Regions from separate parts of the Streptomyces sp. V2I9 genome, predicted to be linked through region 1. Evidence: riboswitches for the same ligand, from Rfam matches in the RefSeq annotation. Region 1 holds a riboswitch; each other region holds the start of a gene.

Region 1 (3,267 bases):
GTACGGCGGTCAGGACCTCGACGCGGTCGCCCTCGCCGAGCGTGGTGGCGGCCCACCGGCCGCGCGGGACGACGCTCTCGTTGACGGCGGCGGCGACCCCGGCGCGGGCCGGGGTGAGCGTGGCGACCAGGGTGCCCAGGTCGGTCCCGGCGGGGACGGCACGGGCCGCCCCGTTCACGGAGACGGTGACGTCCCCTCCCGCGGCCTCCGGTACGGCGGCGGCTCCGGGCGCGGAGGCGGTCGCGGGAGCGGTGGCTACCGGTACGGCGGTGACTTCCGGTCCGGCGGGCTGCTGGTTCATGCGGGCTGCTCCTGGGGTACGAGGGCGGCGGCGGGCTCGAAGCGGCCGGGGGAGAAGGGGGCGGACCGCCCGGGGCAGCTCGCCGGTGGTCAGCGCGTCGGCCATCGCGTCCCCCGTGACGGGCGTCAGCAGCACCCCGTTCCGGTGGTGGCCGGTGGCGAGCAGCAGACCGGGCAGGGCGGTCGGGCCGAGGAGCGGGGCGTTGTCCGGGGAGGCGGGGCGCAGCCCGGCGCGGGTCTCGGTCAGTGGCAGTTCGGTGATGCCGGGCACCAGTTCGTGGGCGTCGCGGAGCAGCTCGTACACCCCGCCGGCGGTCACCGTCGTGTCCCAGCCCATCTCCTCGCTGGTGGCGCCGACGACCAGTTCGCCGTTCTCCCGCGGGACGAGGTAGAGGTCGCCGCCCCGGACCACGGCGCGCACGGTGCGGCTGAGGAAGGGGGCGTACGCCGGAGGCACCGTGAGCCGCAGAACCTGGCCCTTCACCGGGCGTACCGGCGGTACGAGCTCCGGCGGCAGCCCCGCGAGCCGGCCGCTGAGGCTGCCCGCCGCGAGGACGACCTGGTCGGCCGCGAACTCCGTGCCGTCGCCGAGCAGCGCCCCGGCCGCCCGGCCCCCGGCGACGGTGAGCCGCTCGGCGGTCGTCCGGCGGAAGGCGACCCCGGCCCGCTCGCACGCGGTCAGCAGCGCCGCGGCGAGGCGGCGGGGGTCCACCTGGTGGTCCCCGTCGACACGGAGGCCGCCCCGGACGCCCGGAGCGAGCATCGGCTCCAGGCGGCGGCACTCACGGCCGCTCAGCCAGACCGACTCCAGACCCGAACGCTCCTGGAGGGCGTGCAGTTCCCGCAGATGCGCCCGGTCGTCGGAGTCCAGCGCCACGGCGAGCGTGCCGCAGGTCCGGAAGCCGGTGTCCCGGCCGCTTGCCTCCTCCAACTCCTCGACGAACGCCGGATAGCGAGCGGCGGAGTCGAGGTTGAGGCCGAGCAGCAGCTGTTCGCCGTAGTGCAGTTCGGTGACGGCGGCCAGCATGCCCGCCGCGACCCGGGCGGCCCCGCCGCCCGGCTCCGGATCGGCCACGGTGACGGTCAGCCCGCGCTGGGCGGCCCGCCAGGCGGTGACCAGGCCGATGACGCCGCCCCCCACGACGAGGACGTCCGCTCCGTTCGGTCTCGGGGTTCGCGCGACCCCGGAGGTGTTTCCCGCGACGTGCATGGGTGTCCAGCCCCTCCCTTCGCCGGCATGACCCGGATCAGGTGCGTACGGTCGGAGGCCGGCCAGCCTCCCTCTCAGCCCGGTGCGTCCGGGCTCCCGCGAGTGTTCTACCGTGGCCACCCTAAACCCCGCCGCCCACCGCCCAGCAGGGAGAGCCAGCCGCCATGGCCCGTTCGCTCGACGGACTCGTCCTCGCACCCGTCGCCGACCAGGCTCCCGGCCAGGTCGGAACCCGCACCCGGTTCGCGTACCACGAGGAGGGCGGCCGGATCTGGGCCGAGTACGCGGGCGGCGACGTGATCCGCGGACACCTCGTCGGCACGCGCGACGGAGACGCGCTGGACTTCCGCTACGTCCAGCTCGAGCAGGACGGAAGCACCTCGTCCGGGCACTGCCTCTCCACCGTCGTCGACCTCCCGGACGGCCGGGTGCGGCTGGAGGAGCGGTGGGCGTGGGAGTCCCGCGAGGGCAGCGGGACCAGCGTGGTGGAGGAACTGCCGTCCTGACGCGCTGTCCTGCCCTCGCCCTGACGTCCGGGGTCCCGCCCTCCCGGGGTCCGGTGTCCCCGGAGCCGCCTGCCTGACGACTCGTCAGGTGATTAAGGTGGACAGGTGAGCGAGCAGCAGACGGAGAACAACCCCGCCCGGAACGTCGTGATCGTCGGAGCGGGGATGGCCGGTGTGCAGAGCGCCGTCGCCCTGCGCGAGGCGGGCTTCGCCGGGTCCGTGACCCTGATCGGCGCCGAACCCCACCAGCCCTACGACCGCCCGCCGTTGTCCAAGGCCGTGCTGCTGGGCAAGGCCGAGGACTCCGCCTTCGACGTCGACTTCGAGGCGCTGGACATCGCCCTGCGCCTCGGCCTGGACGTCACCGCCCTGCGCGCCGCCGACCATGTGCTGGACACCGTCGAGGGGCCCGTGCCGTACGACGCCCTGATCATCGCCACCGGCGCGGAGCCCGTCGCCCTGCCCGGCGCCGAGGGCGTGCCCGGAGTCCATCTGCTGCGCACGCTCGACGACGCCGCCCGGCTGCGGCCCGTCCTGGAGCGGCGGCACGACGTGGTCGTCGTCGGAGCGGGCTGGATCGGCGCGGAGTTCGCCACCGCGGCCCGCGCCGCGGGCTGCGCGGTCACCGTCGTCGAGGCCGCCGCCCGCCCGCTCGCCGGAACCCTGCCCGCCGAGGTGACCGCCCCGATGGCCGCCTGGTACGCGGAGAGCGGTGCCGAACTCCTCGCCGGGGTCCGCGTCGAACGCGTCGAGGAGGGGGCCGTCGTCCTCGCGGACGGCCGGACGCTGCCCGCCGGGGCCGTGGTCGTCGGCATCGGCGCGCGTCCCGCCACCGGGTGGCTGGCCGGCTCCGGGGTCGTGCTCGGCCCGGACGGCTCGGTCACCGCCGACAGCGCGCTGCGCACCTCGCTGCCCGACGTGTACGCGGTCGGGGACTGCGCCTCCTTCCCCTCCGCCCGCTACGGCACCCGGCTCCTGGTCCACCACTGGGACAACGCCCTCCAGGGCCCGCGCACCGCCGCCGCCTCGGTCATGGCTGCCGGGACCGGCGCGCCGCTGCCCGTCCACGACCCCGTCCCGTACTTCTGGTCCGAGCAGTTCGGCCGCTTCGTGCAGTACGCCGGCCACCACGCGGACGCCGACACCCTGCTGTGGCGCGGCGACGGCGCGGACGCCGCCTGGTCCGTGTGCTGGCTGCGCGAGGGCGCGCTGGTCGCGGTGCTGGCGGTGGGCCGCCCGCGCGATCTCGCC
Region 2 (3,267 bases), 3.9 Mb from region 1:
GGGCGGTCCGCTTCGCGGGCTCTACTTCAGGACCAGCGACTGCCACGACTGGATCCACTGCTCGCGGTTGGCGGTGATCTTCTCGGGCGCGACGGTGGGCGGCGTGGCGATCTGCTCGCCGAACTTCGTGAACAGCTCCGGGAGTTCGGCGTCCTTCACGACCGGGTTCACGAACATGTTCAGCGGCATGTCCTCCTGGAAGGTCTTGCTGATCAGGAAGTCCAGCAGCGCCTTGCCGCCCGCCTCGTTCTTCGCCCCGGTCAGCAGCCCGGCGTACTCGGTCTGCCGGAAGCAGGTCCCCGTGGCGACCCCGGTGGGGGCCTCCTTCGGCTGCGGGTCGGCGTACAGTACCTCGACGGGCGGGCTGGAGGCGTAGGAGACGACGAGCGGCCGGTCGGCGCCCGTCTTCTTCCCGCCGGCGGAGCCGGAGAACTCCTCGTTGTAGGCCTGCTCCCAGCCGTCGACGACCTTGACCCCATTGGCCTCGAGCTTCTTCCAGTACGCCTCGTAGCCGTCCTCGCCCTCGGAGGCGATGGTGCCGAGGAGGAAGCCGAGACCGGGCGAGGAGCTGGCGGCGTTCTCGGTGACGAGGAGGTTCTTGTACGCGGGCTTCAGCAGGTCCTCGAAGGTCTTCGGCGGCGCGAGCTTCTTGTCGGCGAAGAACTTCTTGTCGTAGTTGACGCAGATGTCACCGGTGTCGACGGGAGTGACGCGGTGCTTCTCGTCCTGCTGGGTGTCCCGGGCGACCCGGTCGAGACCCTTGGCCTCGTACGGGGTGAACAGGCCGTTGTCGAGGGCGCGGGAGAGCAGGGTGTTGTCGACGCCGAAGAAGACGTCGCCGCGCGGGGAGCCCTTGGTCAGGATCTCCTGGTTGAGCGCGGCTCCGGCGTCACCGCTCTTGAGCGTCTTGACCCGGTAGCCGGTCTCCTTCGTGAACGCCTTCAGCACCTTGTCCGAGACGTTGAAGGAGTCGTGGCTGACCAGGGTGACGGTCTTGGAGCCGCTGCCCTTGGACGCCCCGGAGCCGGCCGGGTCCCCGTCGCTCCCGCAGCCCGCGAGCACGGTGACGCCGAGCGTCGCGGCGAGCGCGGCCGCCGCGTACTTCGTGGTGGTGTTCATGTGATTCCTCCTGGAGGTGACCAGGAAGAGACGCGGCCCTGCCCGCTCTCCGGCGAACCGGAAGCGGGCAGGGCGCAACAGCTTGAGTACTGTCCGAACTTCCTACCCGGAATGACCCGGGCGAGGTTCAGAGGGTCTGCGGCCAACCTGTCGTCGGTGCCGCACTCTCAGCGCTGTGGCGCTCCCCTGTCGGAATATGAAGTTGGTTTCGGCCCAGGCTACACGGGCGGTTTCCGGCCGGTCCGGGAGGTCGCGTGGGACCACGGGCCTCCGCCCCCGGCCTGACCCCGGCGCCGGTCCGGGCCTCGCATTCCCCGGCCTCAGCGCTCGGAGGCCGCGAGCTGCCCGCAGGCCCCGTCGATCTCCTGCCCCCGGGTGTCCCGGACGGTGACGGGCACGCCGTGGGCCGCGATGGCCTCGACGAACGCCTTCTCGTCCTCGGGCCGCGAGGCGGTCCACCGGGAGCCGGGCGTGGGGTTCAGCGGGATCAGATTGACGTGGACCCGCTTGCCCTTGAGCATCCGGCCGAGCAGGTCACCGCGCCATGCCTGGTCGTTGATGTCCCGGATCAGGGCGTACTCGATGGAGATCCGGCGGCCGGACTTCTCGGCGTACTCCCAGGCGGCGTCCAGGACCTCGCGGACCTTCCACCGGGTGTTGACGGGGACGAGGGTGTCGCGCAGCTCGTCGTCCGGGGCGTGCAGCGAGACGGCGAGGCGGCACTTGAAGCCCTCGTCGGCGAAGCGCAGCATGGCCGGGACCAGGCCCACGGTGGAGACGGTGATCCCGCGCTGCGAGAGACCGAGGCCGTCCGGCTCCGGGTCGGTGAGCCGGCGGATCGCGCCGACCACGCGCTTGTAGTTGGCGAGCGGCTCACCCATGCCCATGAAGACGATGTTGGACAGCCGCGCCGGACCGCCGGGCACCTCGCCGTCGCGCAGGGCGCGCATGCCGTCGACGATCTGGTGCACGATCTCGGCGGTCGACAGATTGCGGTCGAGGCCGGCCTGGCCGGTGGCGCAGAACGGGCAGTTCATGCCGCAGCCGGCCTGCGAGGAGATGCACATGGTGACGCGGTCCGGGTAGCGCATCAGGACGGACTCGACGAGCGTCCCGTCGTGCAGCTTCCACAGGGTCTTACGGGTGGTGTCGTCGTCGCAGCTGATGTGCCGGACCACCGACATCAGCTCGGGGAACAGCGCCTCGGCCAGCTTCTCGCGCGACCCGGCCGGGACGTTCGTCCACTGGGCGGGGTCGTGCGCGTACCGCGAGAAGTAGTGCTGCGAGAGCTGCTGGGCGCGGAACGGCTTCTCACCGGTAGCGGCGACCGCTTCCTTGCGCTCGGCGGGCGTGAGGTCGGCGAGGTGCCGCGGGGGCTGCTTGGCTCCGCGGGGCGCGACGAAAGTGAGTTCTCCGGGCTTAGGCATGGTTCATCCAGTGTCGCAGACATACGAGTAAGGGCCCGCCGCCCTGTGGACAACGGACCCTCATTCGTGAAACGTGCAGGTGGGGAGGGGTACCGGGGTGCGAGGAGGCTCAGGTGGAGCCCACGAACAGCACCAGCAGCAACCAGACGACCGGCGCGGTCGGCAGGAGCGAGTCGAGCCGGTCCATGATGCCGCCGTGGCCCGGAAGCAGGGTGCCCATGTCCTTGATCCCGAGGTCCCGCTTGATCATGGATTCGCCGAGGTCGCCCAGGGTGGCGCTGACGGCCACCCCGAGACCCAGGAGGAGCCCCTGCCACCAGGCGCCGCCGTCGATCAGGAACTCCATGCACAGCGCGCCGGCGGCCATCGCGAAGCCGACCGCGCCGAGCAGTCCCTCACGGGTCTTGCCGGGGCTGATGCGCGGGGCGAGCTTGTGCGTGCCGAACCGCCAGCCGACCGCGTACGCCCCCGTGTCGCTGACCACCGTGAGGACGAGGAAGGCCAGGACCCGCCACTCTCCGTCGTCCGCCGTCAGCATCAGGGCCACGAAGGTGGCCAGGAAGGGGACGTAGAACGCCGCGAAGACCCCGGCGGTGACGTCCTTGAGGTATCCCTCCGGCGGTTGGGTCATCCGCCGGACCAGCACCGCCAGGGCGGTCAGCGCCATCGCGATCCAGGCCCCCTCGGGGCCCCGGGCGTACCCGGCGATGACCATGGCGGC
Region 3 (3,267 bases), 1.9 Mb from region 1:
TGATCTGCTATCGCGTGCACCACGATGGCGTCAATAGGGCCATGGGGGATCATTCCTGGCCAGTTTCATCTACTGCGGGGTTGAACGATGCGCGAGTCGGTTCAAGCAGAGGTCATGATGAGCTTCCTCGTCTCCGAGGAACTCTCGTTCCGTATTCCGGTGGAGCTCCGGTACGAGGTCGGCGATCCGTACGCCATCCGGATGACGTTCCACCTGCCCGGCGATGCTCCTGTGACCTGGGCTTTCGGCCGAGAACTGCTGCTGGACGGGCTCAACAGCCCGAGCGGCGACGGAGATGTGCACATCGGCCCGACCGAACCCGAGGGTCTCGGCGATGTGCACATCCGGCTCCAGGTCGGCGAGGACCGTGCGCTGTTCCGGGCGGGAACGGCGCCGCTGGTGGCGTTTCTCGACCGCACGGACAAGCTCGTGCCGCTCGGTCAGGAGCACACGCTGGGTGACTTCGACGGCAACCTGGAGGATGCGCTCGGCCGGATCCTCGCCGAGGAGCAGAACGCCGGGTGACCGGGTGTGCCCGATGCTCCGTCACCCCTTCTTACGACGACGGCCCCGGCCGGCCCGCACGGGCGCGGCCGTAGCCGCCTGCGTGCCGCCGGCCGCCGGACGGTCCGCGGAGACGACCAGCGCGGCGAGCGCCGTGGTCACCGGCACCGAGGCGACCAGGCCGATCGACCCGACCAGCGTGCGGACGATCTCCTCGGCCACCAACTCGCTGTTGGCCACCGTTCCCACGCTGCTCTGGGCGATGGAGAAGAGCAGCAGCAGGGGCAGCGCCGCGCCCGCGTACGCCAGCACGAGGGTGTTGACCACCGAGGCGATGTGGTCCCTTCCGATCCGGATACCTGCCCGGTACAGCCCCTTCCAACCCATCTCCGGGTCGGCCTGGTGCAGTTCCCAGACAGCGGAGGTCTGGGTGACCGTCACATCGTCGAGCACCCCGAGCGAACCGATGATGACACCGGCCAGCAGCAGACCGCTCATATCGATGTCCGGGTAGAGACCGTGGATGAGGCCGGTGTTGTCGTCGGTGTTGCCGCTCAGGTACGCCCAGCCGATGAACAGGGATCCCAGCAGCCCGATCAGCAACAGGGAGATCAGGGTGCCGACGACCGCGACGGACGTCCGGGCCGTCACCCCATGGCACATGTAGAGCGCCGCCAGCATGATGGCGCTGGCTCCGATCACCGCAACCACCAGCGGATTCGAACCCTGCAGGATCGCCGGCAGGATGAACAGGGTCAGGACGGTGAACGACACGGCCAGCGCCACCAGCGCCATCACCCCGCGCAGCCTGCCCACCACGACCACCGCCAGTGCGAAGATCCCGGCCAGCAGCGCCATCGGAACCTTCCGGTCCACATCGGTCACGGAGTACTGGAGGTCGCGGGGCGCGTCGGGGGCATAGGCCACGACCACGCCCTGCCCCTCCTTCAACTGACGTGGTGCGTCGGGCTGGACCACCTCGACGAACGTGCGGCCCTTGTCGTCGCCGCTGGTCACCTCGACGGTCGCCTTCGCGCACTCCCCCTCCTGCTCGTTGACGGCCTCCCGTCCCGAGGGTGTGGACGTGGCACCGGTCGGGGGCACCTGCGCGGCGTTGACGTCGGCGCAGTCGACCTTGACGACCTGGACGACCTTGCCGTCCTGGGTCTGCCGGTCGAAACCGACGCCGGTGCGCTCGTGGTCGGGCACGCCGCCGGGCCAGAACGCGATCAGGCCGACGACGACCGCCGTCGCGAACGGGATCAGCACGGCGGCGATGACCTTGCGCAGGTGCCGGGAGACCGGGGCGGCCGGCCCGTGGCTGTGCGTGTGGCCGTGGGAGTGGCCCTGGGGTGGCTGGGAAGCGGAGTCGCTCTGGGGAGAGGTCACGGGGCGATCATCGCAAGAACGCGAGGGCCCTCTGGTCAGCTCGCCGTAAAGGACGCTAGCGTGGAGTCACCTTTGCACACGCGGGAGCTCGGAGCACCGGGCTGAGAGGGCGCTGACCGCCGTACGCCTCCGTACGGGAAACGCTGCGCCGACCGCCGAACCTGTTACCGGGTAATGCCGGCGTAGGGAGTAGGTCTCATGACCACAGCGGACGCACGCACGCCTGCCTCGAAACAGAACGACGAGGCCGGGAAGTCCATCGGCTGGCACAAGGGGTACGTCCGGGGTTCGCGCCCGGACCTCCGGGTGCCGGTCCGACAGGTGCACCTCACCAACGGCAAGGACGTGACGCTGTACGACACGTCGGGGCCGTACACGGATCCCGCCGTCGACACGGATGTCCGCCGCGGCCTCGCGCCCCTGCGGGAGAACTGGATCATCGCCCGCGGCGACACCGAGGAGTACGCGGGCCGGCCCGTCCGACCCGAGGACGACGGGCTCAAGCACACCTCGCCGCGCGGCGGACTGCGCAACCTCGACGCCGTCTTCCCCGGCCGCCCGCGCCAACCGCGCCGCAGTCGCGACGGACGGCCCGTCACCCAGCTCGCGTACGCCCGCCGGGGGGAGGTCACTCCGGAGATGGAGTACGTGGCGATCCGGGAGAACGTCGGGGCGGAGGTCGTACGGGAGGAGATCGCGGCGGGCCGGGCGGTGCTGCCGGCCAACGTCAACCATCCGGAGATCGAGCCGATGATCATCGGCAAGCGGTTCCTGGTGAAGGTCAACGCCAATATCGGCAACTCGGCCGTGACCTCCTCGATCGAGGAGGAGGTGGAGAAGATGACCTGGGCGACCCGGTGGGGCGCGGACACGGTCATGGATCTGTCCACCGGCCGCAACATCCACACCACGCGTGAGTGGGTGCTGCGCAACTCCCCGGTGCCGATCGGCACCGTCCCGCTCTACCAGGCTCTGGAGAAGGTCGACGGCCGGGCCGAGGAGCTGACCTGGGAGATCTACAAGGACACCGTCATCGAACAGGCCGAGCAGGGCGTGGACTACATGACGGTCCACGCCGGGGTGCGCCTGCCGTACGTCCCGCTGACGGCCCGTCGCAAGACCGGGATCGTCTCGCGTGGCGGCTCGATCATGGCCGCCTGGTGTCTCGCGCACCACAAGGAGTCGTTCCTCTACGAGCACTTCGAGGAGCTCTGCGAGATCCTTGCGACCTACGACGTCACCTACTCGCTCGGTGATGGCCTGCGACCCGGTTCGATCGCGGACGCGAACGACGAGGCGCAGTTCGCCGAGCTGCGCACCCTGGGCGAGTTGAACACGATCGCCAAGCGGTTCGGCGTCCAGACCATGATCGAG

Evidence for each region. Region 1 has a riboswitch for thiamine pyrophosphate ahead of thiO (glycine oxidase ThiO). Riboswitches for the same ligand answer to the same signal wherever they lie in the genome.
Region 2: it holds a riboswitch for thiamine pyrophosphate, as region 1 does, so the genes downstream of both, QFZ71_RS23400 (thiamine ABC transporter substrate binding subunit) here and thiO (glycine oxidase ThiO) in region 1, are expected to answer to the same signal.
Region 3: it holds a riboswitch for thiamine pyrophosphate, as region 1 does, so the genes downstream of both, thiC (phosphomethylpyrimidine synthase ThiC) here and thiO (glycine oxidase ThiO) in region 1, are expected to answer to the same signal.

The regions. Positions count from the first base shown of each region.
Region 1 covers NZ_JAUSZJ010000002.1:1,424,090-1,427,356, reverse strand. The annotation lists partial or broken gene thiS (sulfur carrier protein ThiS) at 1-172, opposite strand, end outside; partial or broken gene thiO (glycine oxidase ThiO) at 298-1,510, opposite strand; TPP riboswitch at 1,508-1,620, opposite strand; gene QFZ71_RS06385 (hypothetical protein) at 1,675-2,016, shown strand; gene QFZ71_RS06380 (NAD(P)/FAD-dependent oxidoreductase) at 2,182-3,267, shown strand, end outside.
Region 2 covers NZ_JAUSZJ010000002.1:5,308,183-5,311,449, reverse strand. The annotation lists gene QFZ71_RS23400 (thiamine ABC transporter substrate binding subunit) at 22-1,119, opposite strand; TPP riboswitch at 1,201-1,317, opposite strand; gene rlmN (23S rRNA (adenine(2503)-C(2))-methyltransferase RlmN) at 1,440-2,546, opposite strand; gene QFZ71_RS23390 (phosphatidate cytidylyltransferase) at 2,656-3,267, opposite strand, start outside.
Region 3 covers NZ_JAUSZJ010000002.1:3,293,336-3,296,602, reverse strand. The annotation lists gene QFZ71_RS14455 (SsgA family sporulation/cell division regulator) at 88-525, shown strand; gene QFZ71_RS14450 (YibE/F family protein) at 547-1,893, opposite strand; TPP riboswitch at 1,964-2,099, shown strand; gene thiC (phosphomethylpyrimidine synthase ThiC) at 2,092-3,267, shown strand, end outside.